DNA from 3 places in the Blautia sp. ZXY-1-B12 genome. Region 2 is predicted to be linked to each of the others. Evidence: riboswitches for the same ligand, from Rfam matches in the RefSeq annotation. Region 2 holds a riboswitch; each other region holds the start of a gene.
What was found. A riboswitch is a leader RNA that binds a small molecule or an ion and turns the genes downstream of it on or off. The one in region 2 is predicted to bind cobalamin.
Positions count from the first base shown of each region.

Region 1: another riboswitch for cobalamin. It lies ahead of AC075L_RS11065 (cysteine-rich small domain-containing protein); the one in region 2 lies ahead of AC075L_RS08365 (hypothetical protein).
Region 3: another riboswitch for cobalamin. It lies ahead of AC075L_RS13005 (ABC transporter substrate-binding protein); the one in region 2 lies ahead of AC075L_RS08365 (hypothetical protein).

Region 1 is NZ_JBWJVP010000191.1:39,683-43,972, reverse strand. Features, by position in the region: gene AC075L_RS11070 (C1 family peptidase) at 1-1,690, opposite strand, end outside; gene AC075L_RS11065 (cysteine-rich small domain-containing protein) at 2,101-2,397, opposite strand; cobalamin riboswitch at 2,805-2,999, opposite strand; gene AC075L_RS11060 (EutP/PduV family microcompartment system protein) at 3,091-3,639, opposite strand; gene AC075L_RS11055 (BMC domain-containing protein) at 3,728-4,156, opposite strand; gene AC075L_RS11050 (BMC domain-containing protein) at 4,168-4,290, opposite strand, start outside.
Region 2 is NZ_JBWJVP010000164.1:2,617-6,906, forward strand. Features, by position in the region: gene AC075L_RS08355 (DUF4832 domain-containing protein) at 1-347, shown strand, start outside; gene AC075L_RS08360 (transposase) at 435-1,535, opposite strand; cobalamin riboswitch at 1,984-2,166, shown strand; gene AC075L_RS08365 (hypothetical protein) at 2,306-3,514, shown strand; cobalamin riboswitch at 3,590-3,789, shown strand; gene AC075L_RS08370 (ABC transporter substrate-binding protein) at 3,986-4,290, shown strand, end outside.
Region 3 is NZ_JBWJVP010000208.1:7,422-11,711, reverse strand. Features, by position in the region: gene AC075L_RS13015 (ABC transporter ATP-binding protein) at 1-76, opposite strand, end outside; gene AC075L_RS13010 (FecCD family ABC transporter permease) at 76-1,161, opposite strand; gene AC075L_RS13005 (ABC transporter substrate-binding protein) at 1,176-2,300, opposite strand; cobalamin riboswitch at 2,416-2,692, opposite strand; gene AC075L_RS13000 (ABC-2 transporter permease) at 2,771-3,421, opposite strand; gene AC075L_RS12995 (ABC transporter ATP-binding protein) at 3,418-4,263, opposite strand; gene AC075L_RS12990 (GntR family transcriptional regulator) at 4,267-4,290, opposite strand, start outside.

The DNA of each region.
Region 1 (4,290 bases), on a different contig from region 2:
TATGTGCCTTGATCCTTGCCGTCCAGTTTTTCGTCTTTCCATCTGTCCACCTGGCCGTTTCCGATGCACCCTTATAGAATGTCTGCCCTGTTTCTATCCCCGCCGTACAGGTAAACCAGTTCCCATAACTGGACTTTGCTTCCACTCCAAAGCTGATTTTTTCAATCCCACTGTTTGTGATCACAACAGAATATCTGCTTCCCTGTTTCAAAACCACCTCTGGTACACTGATAGTCTGTACACCTGCGATTGGCTGTTCAAACTCATATGGAGCAGCATATGCAGCAGTCCCGCTTTCCGGGTCATATGGATCTGTCAGATCGGTGTATATCTGAATTTTGTAACAGGCATTGTCACTGTTTGTAACAAGATTAACCTCCCCCAGGACTTCTGCTTTTCCCTTTCCTGCAGTTGTCTCATAAACTGCTGCTACTGACTGTCCCGCCTGTATCGGAATCACTGAAAGTGCTGAAGAACCATCATAAAAATAATTATTCCTGTACTTTTGATCCGAAGCAGCCACTGCCTCTGCACTTACAAGTTTACTGATATTGGGATCCTGATAAGAAAGATAGTAATATCCTCCGTCTCCTTTCTTCTCCCCCCAACTGTTTTTGATGATCCACGCACCATCAGATGTTACATTGGAAACAGGAAGGAAATTATCCTTTGAATACGTATCATCCCATCCGACCACTGTCACAATATGATTAATTACAGTCGAATTTGATTTTCCAACAGGATAACAATATGCAGCTGTGTCCGGATTTACATAACTTTCCTTCATATAAAGCATAATGGATACTGCATGGTCATTCAGCAGCATTTCTTTCATACGTTCCTCACTGTATTTGGAAACAGATGCATTTTTCAGATATGCTGCAGAATTATAAGCCTTACTTTCCGGAATCTGCACAGTCAGATCATTCTGATGCGAAGAATCCGTAGGAAATGGTACATCGGCCTCTGTGGTCATTCCCGACCATGTACTGAGATAAATCGCTGCCAGGTGATCATTACCTCCTATCACGTGATAATTTCCCAGTACATAATTCTTATCATCAGGGGTATTTCCAAGAGGATCATTCTGTCTGTTGGAGAAAAAATATGATAAATGTTCTTCTGACAGATCGTAGGTTCCTTTGTTCTGTGCCAGAAGCGAAGTCTCCATGATTGCTGCCATACCAAAAGCCCAGCAGGTTCCAAATGGATTCTGATTCTTTACGGGCGTAACTAATCCTTCCTTTCTGGCATCATAGGAAGATGGAAATGCAGCCTCCCTGTTTCCATATGCAGCATAAACTGATGTCAGATCACTCTCCACTTCAATTCCCGGATCCAAAGGTTTTAAATTTTTAAAGGGTTCCAGTTCTTCCTTTCTTTCCTCTTCTGTCAACGGACGGCCCTTAATATACCTGATTCCGTCTGTACCCTCTTCTGAGTTTTCTCCATCCTGAAACTCCTGTTTTGCATCATCGCTTCCGAACAATTCTGCATCCGATCCCGTATCTGTTCCAAATTCATCTGCCTGTGAACTTTGAAATTCTTTCAGATCTGATGTATTTTCTTCTGTCTCCCTGTTGACTCCGGATCCAAACATTTCCTGACCCGCAGCTGGTACCGATGTATAAACCATTGCATAAGCCAGAAAAACTGACAATGCGCGTATCGCTGTATTTCTTTTTTTCATGTAGTAGTTAACTCCTTTACATAAATATAATATCATTATATCATTATCTTTTTTGTTTTTCAACCATGATCAATGACAAAAACCGTCGGAAAACAGTGAATTTTCCCTGTTTTCCGACGGCTCTATGTAGAAATGCAGAGCTCTGCCAACAAGAAAATGTCGCCAGGAAAAGACGTCAAATGCCTGTGATGCATTTTCTTCTGTACATGTGAAAAGTGTGGAAAATGTGTGTGAAATGCTTTATATACTAACTCAGAACAGACTTGAAAATCTTACAGACTCTTCTCTTTTGCTATCCTTATTCTAGCAGAACAAGCATTGTATTACAATGAAAATCGTTCTTTCTTATTTGTGCTAATCTGACACATTGTTACTGTTCACTCCGTTCTAAGCAGCGACACATTCTCCTCTTATTTGCTGATACTTTCCTTTGCTCTTTTCATCATATCAGCCAGTTCCTGGTATTTTCCTGTGACATATCCATAGTTTTTTCGCTTATGCGGAAGCATACAGTTTGTGCAGTCTTTAATTCCCTTTTCCGTATACCGGAAATTCCCACCGCATTTCTCACCCAGGGCATATAGCGGGCAATAACAGAACAGACAGTTAAAATCATCCGGATTTGCATTCTTATGACACGGAAAAAATTCACATTTCTTATGACTGAAATAAGAATATTCTTTCCCTTCCCAATAAGGTTTCTCCATTGCTACCTCTCCTCTCCTGTTGCAAGTTTTTATCTTTCCAGAATAATTCCGTTTTCTCAGTCTCCATCAATCCCACCCATCAGAGGACGAAATAAAAAAAATACTCTAATAAATTATCAATTTCTCTTCACATAACAAAGCATTGAAAATTCATTACAGTATTTTTCACAGATCATACATTTAAAATTAATAAGAGGGAGCGATGCTACCCCGGGGTAGAAAAAAATCCGTTCATGAGTGCGCGGAGGGAACGAATAAATCCGAAGTAGTATCGCCTGCCATTTAATCATGTATAATTCATAAAGAACAGGCGCATTCCATAAAAAATGTCTGCCTTCAGATAAAAGCAGACAACACTCCGAAGCTGCGGATTCAACGGAGTTGGTTGTTACACTTTACACGGAAGTTTAACCTCGCCATACCAAGCAGGTTTCCTGGCTCCAGGCTCATCGCTCCTCTCTCCTTCTCATGCTATGGCACAATGGACATTCTGAGATTTGCTCCTCTGTTACAGTGACCGGATCGCTCAGGTTTCTCACCTGATTCCCTCTTTCTGTACTGTTCTTTCTCACAGTATCAGCACTTAATATGTTCTGTATGGAATTATACTGTCATTATAATAACACCCTGCAACAAGCTTGTCAACTATTTATCAATATATTTTCCAAATTATTATTGTTCATTCGTTACTGTTCACACACCACTATTCCGTGAGGTGTTTTGGCATGAATATTCCACACCTTCCGGTAGCGGATCCCATTCATTCAGACCAAGACTCTGTCTGAATTTTGCTTCTTCCAGACTCAGCTTTGGAACATCCTCATTCAAAAACGCTCTCAGCTCATCAATCCCCTCTCCGGTCACATTGTTTACCAGAAAAATTCTTTCACATCCTGCATTCAGCATCCACTGACGCACCATTGGAACATTCGCATAAGGAGAATCTATTTTCGTAATGATTCCTATCAGTGGTCTCAGAATAAATGCATTACTGCCATAGCCAAACAAACTGAAAGGTTCATCTGCTGACTGTACCATTGCCACCACATCTGCTTCAAAAGAAAAACAGGCCAGCCCTACGCTGAAATGCTTGGACTCTGCATACTCTCCCGGAGAATCAATGGTATCATCATCCGTATTCGTATACTGCGTTTTTACATAATGAAGTTTTTCGCCTTTTAATGCCTGCGTTAATGAAGTCTTACCTGCTTCACTTCTGCCCATCAGAAATATTTTCTTCATATTTAATGTCTGTCCCTTTCACTTCTCTCAGCTATTCCGGCAGTTACATAAGCACCATCGGTACAGAATAACTGACTTTTCGTATGTTTTAACTTTTGTGAACTGCACAAGTCTTAAAGCCAAGCACCTCTCTAAAAAATTTCACCACTTCTTCCACTGCAGTCTGAACTTCCGTCAGACCTCCCGTAAGGATCAATGATCCGCTGAAGCGATCCATGAAACCAATCTCCACATTTGCACTTTTCACTGCAATATCAGCAGCTACAACCACTGCTTCCCATGGGGTAAAACGAATCATTCCAATTGCTTCTCCTGTGTGGTCTTCTCCCTCATGGACTCCAATATGCAGACCAAGATTCTGATAAATACAGCTCTGTGAAGGATTGATCACATGCGCCAGGCACACTTCCTTTCCCGGAACCCTTACCCTGGTCATACGCAGCTTTTTTCCCTTTAATTTCTCATAATCCTGGTTATAAAGCTTTTCCAGTAATTCTCTGGTTGTCATCCCTGCCATCCCAACACTTCCTATCTTTTGGTAATCTTGCAGACTACATAACCCAGAGTGTCTCTGAAATAATCCACAACCTCAGTCATCGCTGACATTACATCGGAAATCTCTCCCGTAATGATCAGTGTGCCTGTAAATCG
Region 2 (4,290 bases):
TTTCGCAAGCAAGCCTTATTCAGATGCCGGGTTATGTCAGCCTGAATCTTAAATGGAAGAATGATGGAGTTGCACCATTTTATGAAGACTGGCCTGTATGGGTTCTGGTAGAAGATGAGGATGGAAATAGTCTTGAAAAAGAAGCGGTTGACATTTCGTTAAAATCACTTCTGCCGGAAGAAACTTTACAGACAAAAACAAGAATGCAGGTAAAAAAGCTGATCTCACTGGCCGGAAAGAAATATAAGATCAGTATAGGTATTGAAGATCCGATGACTGGGAAATTAGCTGTTCGATTTTCAATGAAAGGAACTTATAATGAAGGGAAAAATTATCTTTTTCAGTAAACTGAAAGAGTTACGTTTTGATATTTAGAAACTAAAATTACCTTATTTAATTACTATAAATGAGCAAATTTGAAAAAATGCACAAAATTATCCTGCTAATTTCATAAATGCTTCAAAATCATCACTTGCTTTTGCACATAGGAATAGATACTGATACTTTTCCTGATGAACGGCACTACAGATTCGATGATATCCATCTTGAAAAGACCGATATCCGCCAGTTCCTGTGACACAAATATAATGTGTCAGTGACATCAACAGCCAGTACCTCTGTATTCCCTTTGAGGAGCGTATCTGGTATGTATCCAGGGCCAGATGGTTTTTGCATTGCCTGAAAAATATCTCAATCGGCCATCGACAAACATAACAGGAAAGGATCTCCTGTGTAGATAAGGATACATTTGTGCTAATGAAAGCACGTAGTGCTTTAGGATTACCAAATGCTTTTTCAGGATAGCTTAAAAGAACAACTGCATTTTCTATGCCGCTGAGGTTTCCCTCATACCGGTACACATAATAGTTGCGTTTTTTGACTGTGACGAGGTCAAATCCTTTATGTGTTGTGGATCGTTCAGCAGCCAGTTCACTGAGTTTCTTTTTCATTCCTGATGGATACAGCAGACGGTTTGTTTTCAAAGCACCAATGGTATGGAACCCTTTCTGTACAAAAGTATTGATTATTTTTTCAGAAACATACCAGCAGTCACAAAGGAAATAAGACATTACTGGTGGAACAGGCAGTTCCTTTGCAATATTTTGTACAATATCAATCTTGGAAATTGATTTATTGTACATTACAAAAGCATAGTTCAGGACAATGCCGTTACAGGAAAGCATAACAGCTACTGCCTGATGTCCGTAGTCTTGTTTCCCCTTTAAATGGGATTGGTGAAAGTACGCATCTTCAATCGGATGCAGAGCCTGTGACGAAGGCTTTGTCTTTGAAGCTATCGTATCGTCTACAATGCAGAAAACAGGCTTTCCGGTGCGTGCTGCTTCTGAATAAATAATCTCTATAACAGAACGTTTTAACGTATCTAAAAGTAGAGAATCATCCCATTTCCCTGAATTAAGGAAATGTGCAATCGTAGTTCTGTGACAGGAACTGTTTTTAGCAAAATCCGTGGTTTTTCCATGATATCCTGAAATGAAAATGCTGATCAGGATACTTATAAGGTGGTTTATCACCCGGTTCGAATAAAATTTGCATAAATTTAATTTCTTAAGCTGGTTGTATATGAATGCGGAATGATGTATAGTATTTGCGAGAGACACCTTCTTTCGTAAATGTTGCAAATGTTTGTTTAGGCACTTTCATTATACAACACACGGAATCGAGGTATCTTTCTTTTATGCAAAATCACGAACTTGCTCATTTATAGTAGTAAAAATATTTTAGCATAAACAAAGAAATGCCACAAGAGAAGGTAGTGCTGCAAAGAGACCCTTATTATGGAATAGATACTGGAATCTGAATATTCAAGACCATAGTAAAAGTGAATAAAAAAACATATAAATATTAGATGTAAATTATTGACGTTAACCAAATGGAATTATATAATAAAAATATAATGAAGTTGGGGAAAAGCCTTAGCGCGGAGTAAAAATAGTTTTTGACTTTTAGCCCCTGATATCATATTATAAAAATAATGCATGTTTCCAGTAATATGGAATTAAAAGGGAAACCGGTGCAAGTCCGGTACGGTCCCGCCACTGTAAAAGGGAGCTTTTTATCATATATGTCACTGCTTAAGAGGCGGGAAGACGATAAAATGCGATGAACTTAAGTCAGGAGACCTGCTTGCATTAAAAAAGGTTATTTCTTACGGTGTATAAGAAAGGCTTTATTTTTATACCTAAAATACATTTTAAGAAAAAGATCTTTTTTATTTCAGGAAAGGATGTGAGAAAAGAAAACTTGAATTTTTATACAAATACGACAGAAAGGTAAAAAAGGAATGAAAAAGATAATAAGTTTTATATTGACAATGATTATGCTGCTTACCTGCACCAGTATTTCAGTTATGGCAGCTGACACTCAGAGTGATACAACAAATCAGGACGGAAAAATGACAATAGGAGTGTCCGTATATAATCTGAATGATGCAGAAGTAAGAGCATTTAGAAATTATTTTGAAAATTATGTCGGCATGGCTTTTGATGTCGAGTTTTTATATTCTTCCAGTATAAGTACAGCAGAAGAAGAAATCAGCTTTATCAACGAGCTTCATGAAAGAAATGTAAAGGGAATTATTTCTTTCCTTTCCTCAGATCTTGAAGAAGTTCTTCCGGTATGTGAAGAATATGGTATGTATTATGTACGTGGCTCAGGAACGATCAGTGATGAAATGTATGAGAAAGTAAAGGATAATCCTTATTTTCTGGGAACAATAGGAACATCTGTTGAAACAGAAATGGATGCGGCTGCCAATATGGCGGAGTATTTTGTTTCAGAGGATCAGAATAACCAGAATCATTACATAATAGCATGTGGAGGATCTGCTATCGGTAATGAGATGCATCGTCTGAGAACGATTGGTATTCTGAATAAGCTTCAGGAAGCATATGGCCTGTCATATGAGAAGTCTGTAGAAGAACTGGTGAATACGCAGGATACTGAAGAAATTGAAACAGGCAGTGACATTAAGATTACTCTGGTTCCGGGGTATCCAAAAGATCACCTGGATGAAAAGCTGGCTGATTCGCTGAATACAGGAGAGTATAATGTTATTCTGAGTGTAGTGAGCGCAAGTGATTTTATCAAGATAATTGATGCTTATGAAGAAGAGAACAGTACAGATGTATTGTTGGGTTCCATTGACTGTTTTACAGAAGATACATACGAAATGTTTAATAAAAAGGGATATAACGGCAAGGAAAGAATCGACTATCTTGTAGGAAAATACGGTGCTATCGTTGCACCATCATTTGTTGCCATGAAAAATGCTCTGGAAGGCTTTGCAGAAGATTACCGTGAAGATGGAAGTGCTTTCCGGCTGCAGCAGTCATTCTGGACAGCGGATTCAGTAGATGAGTTTAATAAGCAGTATGCGTTATCTATTGGAATGTATGATAATACATATAGTGTAGAGGACATGATGGAAGTTCTGAAATCCTATACACCGGAAACAAATTTTGAGAAATTCCGGAAATTTACGGAAAAATAGATAGAAAATAAGAGTCTAAAATAATTGACGTATACATGATGGTATGTTATGATAAATGAGTATTCATACGGTCATTTAATGATTTTAGAGATAAGTTCAGACCAGCAGAAGCGTCCTGCTGGTCTGATTAAAAGGGAAACCGGTGTAAATCCGGTACGATCCCGTCACTGTGATAGTTGGTTTTCAGCTGAATGCCACTGGAAGATATTTTTCTGGGAAGGTGCTGAAAATGGGTAAGCTTAAGTCAGGAGACCTGCTTATTTCTGGTAAAAGAGATTCTTGCGGACGACGAGAAATCCTGATTAAGAGTTACAACTTCATGTGTTGCATATATATGTTTGATTCTTTAATGGTAAGATTTCGTGACGGATGTGGGAGCATCTGTCTTTTTTTTCGTTCAAAATCACAGGAATGGACAGTATGAGAAGGAAGAAAAACAACGAAGAAACAAAAAAAGAAAGGAAGTAAAGGATGAAAAAAACAAAAAGAGAATTACTTGTGTTAGCAGCGGCAACAACAGTTGCATTATTAATGGGAGTTACTGTACAGGCGAAGGGTGATGAGAAGGTTTTAAACTTCGGATGTCAGATGTACACAGATGGATGTGTAAACAGTGCAAATGATGAAAACAGTGGATGGAATGCTATGAGATATGGTATTGCTGAAGCATTATTTAAATTCGATGACAATATGGAAGTTATCCCGTGGCTTGCTGAGAGTTATGAAGTAAATGACGAGCATACAGAATGGACGATCAAGCTGAAAGACGGAATTAA
Region 3 (4,290 bases), on a different contig from region 2:
TTGACTCTATGGAAATTCCCTTCAGTATCTGTCTGGCGTGAAATCCAACCTGAATATCTTCTGTAGTGATTTTCATTACTTACTACCTCCAAATCCATAGGATTTCCGCACAAGCAGATAAATAAAGCATGGAGCACCGATAATGGATACCAGCACACCGATCGGCATCTCAGAATTCTTCAGGATCACACGACATGCCACATCACACCAGATCAGGAATGATGCACCAAGCAGTGCACTTAATGGCAGTAATCTTCTGTGGCCTGTTCCAAACAGGATTCTGATCACATGAGGGATCACAAGTCCTACAAAGCCGATCACACCCGCACAATATACTGCAAACCCAATCATTACAGAAGCAACGATCAGATAAAAAGTTCTCAGCTTGTGCAAATCAGTTCCCAGTGTGATCGATACATCATCTCCTAACAGCATCAGATTCAGATTACGATATTGCGTCCAGAAAATAATTACACAGATCAATGTAACAGGAAGCATTACACCTACTCTGCTCCAGCTTGCGCCTGCAAGGCTTCCCATCGTCCACTTCATTACTTCTGTTGCTGCATTTTTGTCATTGGTGATATAGATAACAAAATTGGAAAAAGCAGAACATACCGCACTGACAGCCATTCCGGCAAGGATCAGTTTGGCAGAAGTAGCTTTTCCGCCCATGTTTGCAATGGCAATTACTGCAAAAGAAGTGACCATTGCACCAATAAATGCAGTAACACCAACTGAATTTCCACTGAGAAATCCACCAACTCCAAGCATGATCGCCAGTGTTGCACCAAGGGATGCACCGGATGAAATACCAAGTACATACGGATCTGCCAGTGGGTTCTGGACAATTGCCTGCATAACTACGCCACAGACGGAAAGAGCCATTCCAACTGCCAGAGCCAGCAGGACTCTGGGCAGCCGGATCAACCACACAACATCGTGAACTGCGCCTTCTGCATAGGCGGACAGGCTTTTGATATGAAACAATTTATATGCAATGACACTGTAAACATCTTTCAGTGACAGATCTGCATTTCCAAAAGTGATTGCTGCAAGAATGGAAAAAATCAAAAATGCCGCAAGCCCGATAAGAACTGCCACATACATGGATGTCCTGAGCACACTGCCTTTTTTTGTCTGTGAAACCTGTTCTTTCACTGTTATGTCCTCAATCAGTCAAGATTCACATCCGGATATAATCCTTTTGCGAAAGTTTCAATACCATCCTGTGTACGTGTTGCACTTGCGTACATTTCACTGAGCATGATCGGATAAACACGACCGTTCTTTACAGCGTCAAGGCTCTGAAGTGCTTCGTCATCCTTGATAACGGCAAGCTGGCTTTCTTTTACAGTTTCCGGATCATCACCTGCATATGGCATGTATACAACAAAAATCACATCAGGGTTTGCCGCAATGATATCTTCTTTTCCTGCTGTAGAAGCATCCGGGTTTGCCAGAGTCGCACCCAGTTGTGTTACCATATCTCCACCAAGGCTCTTTGCACCATAGTTTGTGATATCTTCTCCAAGAGGTTCCAGAACCATTACGCTTGGTTTCTCTTCTACATCTGCTGTTGCTGTAAGAGTTTTATCGATCACTGCCTTTGCATCATCTACGATTGCCTGTGCTTTGTCCTGTACATCAAAAATCTTTCCAAGATTTAAGATGTCTGTAAATTCATTTTCCAGAGTTCTGTCTCCGTCAGGGCGTGTGTTTGTGTTGTAATAAGTGTTGCAGCCTTTGTCGATCCAGTCTGTTACATTTCCGAGATTTTTATCAGAAAACAGGGAACTCCAGGATAAGATCATGTCTGGCTCCAACATCGTTACAGTCTCAAGGGATGGAGTAAATTCATCAAGATAATTTGTTTTTGAAAATGCATCTTTAAGTTCATCCGGAACTTCATTGTCAAGACCTGCAGTAGCTACCAGACGGTCTTCCAGGCCAAGTGCAAGCATGGTTTCAATGCTTCCCTGATATACAGCAAGAACTTTCTCCGGTGCCTTTTCATAGGTTGTTTCGATTTCATTTCCATCATAATCATAGGTTGTGATGGTCAGAGGATATTCTGTCTTTGTACCTTCTGCGTCTGCTGTCTTATCTGCATCTGCTGAATCCTGTGCGTCTGCATCTTCCTGTGTATCAGAGTCTGCATCTGCTGCCGGCTGATTGTCCTCTTTGATTGTCTCAGAGTCTGCTCTCTCTGCTGCAAAAGCTGCCGGAGCTGCGGAAACTGCCATAGCTGCTGCCATCATAATTGCCATGATTCTTGTGGATAAATACCTGTTTTTCATTTGACTTCCTCTCTTTTCGTATATGTTATTTACCTGTTCGTGTAACCGAAAAGATGGGACTTCAGAAAAAGTAAAATAGAAGTGATAAGAATAACGGATACTTTTTACGGAAGCTCCTTCTTTACGCTGTCAGGCAGGTTTCCTGACTCACAGATCACAGAAAGTTCCCATAAAATAAAAACTGATACAACATCCATGCTTCAGCAGTTCATGAATGTTGTATCAGAAATATTTCCAAATACTCTCTGACAGCCGGATTCCGCCTTCTCACATATTTATGCAATGACATATTACAATCCCGCTTTTTTTCTGTATACAGTGGCCGCAACCGTTCAGGCATTTCACCTGATTCCCTCTCACATTATCATACACAAAATCTGCGTATGATAATGTTCACTTAACAGCTATTCAATTACGCTGATATAATTTTAGCACACTGCTTTTATAATTACAACCATATTCGAGACACATCAGAATTCTTTCTTCTCCATAAGCCGGACACCAATCCAAAAAGATCCCATATATACAATTACTGTAAATAATACAACTCCGGCCAATACCATTCCCCGGTTAAGTCCATTCAGCCATGCATCGACTGCGTCTGCTGAAAGTCCCATTGTTTTTATCAGAGCATAAACTACGGCAATTATAATAGCCCACATGACCATTGCAATATAACGTCCTTTTTCTGCTCCAAAATGTATTACAAGCGGGAGCGATACTGACAACATAAGAAGCGCCAGTGGAATGTATATCAGAGTGCCAATAATTTTCTCACTCAGGCACCCCTGAAGCTCTGCCACACCTTTACAGATCACTCCCGTTATTGCTTCAATTCCCCACGCTGCAGCCGTAAGCCCTGCTCCCAGCAGATATTTCTCCGCCACATACTGTTTTCTGGTAACCGGCAAGGTCATAAGAAATGCAAGACCATTATCAAACTCATCATAACTTATAGTCGTAATGGCAAAAATTGCTGTGACAAACGTAAAATATCCTATAGCAAAACTGACGCTCCCGCTTCCTGCCAGATTCAGGATGACTCCCATTACAATAACCAGGATAAAATACTGTTTCTGCTGTTTCATCAGTTCTATATCCTTTACAAATAATCCCTTCATACCTGTTCCTCCATCATCACTACCAGATCATCAATCTTTCCATTCTCAATTACAACATCCGGATAATTTTCCATATAAAATTGTTTCTGGTTTGTCAGACACCTGTATCCATAAGCTTCTTTCCGGATCTTAATAAGGTATTGCTGATCCAGTTTTTCGTACTCTTCTTCTGAAACTTTAAGAACTGCATAATCTGACAGCAGTACATCTGTATCCTCATGAAGGATAATTTTTCCGGCATGGATCATATAAAAATCGTCACAAAGACTCTCCAGATCTGATGAAATATGCGAACTGATCAGAATAGAACTGCTTTCATTTTCTTCCATATATTCTCTCAGCATGTTCAGCACCTCATCCCTGGCTATCACATCCAGACCAACTGTGGGCTCATCCAGAATCAGCAATTCTGCCTTATGGCTTAATGCTGCCAGTACTTTAAACTTTGCTTTCATACCAGTGGAAAATTCTTTGATTTTCTTGTCTGTGGGCAGATTGAATCTTCTGCACTGCTGCAGAAATTCCTCTCTGTCAAAATCTGGATATATGCTTTTCATAATATTTGCCACGCCCGCTACTGTCAGATACATACTGAAGCCTGAATCTGCAAAAACAACTCCCAGTTTCTGCTTATCCTCCGGCTTAAGCTCTTCTGCCTTTTTCCCAAAGACCTCTATCTCTCCGCCATCCGGATGAATCAGGCCAAGCAAAGCCTTAAATGTGGTGGATTTCCCGGAACCATTTCTTCCAATAAGTCCTGTAATCATCCCAGGCTGTACTTCCATAGAACAGTCCAGCGAAAAACCTCTGTAATTTTTCTGCAAATGACTGATTTTCAACATGTCTTAGTCCTCCATGATCATTTCAAA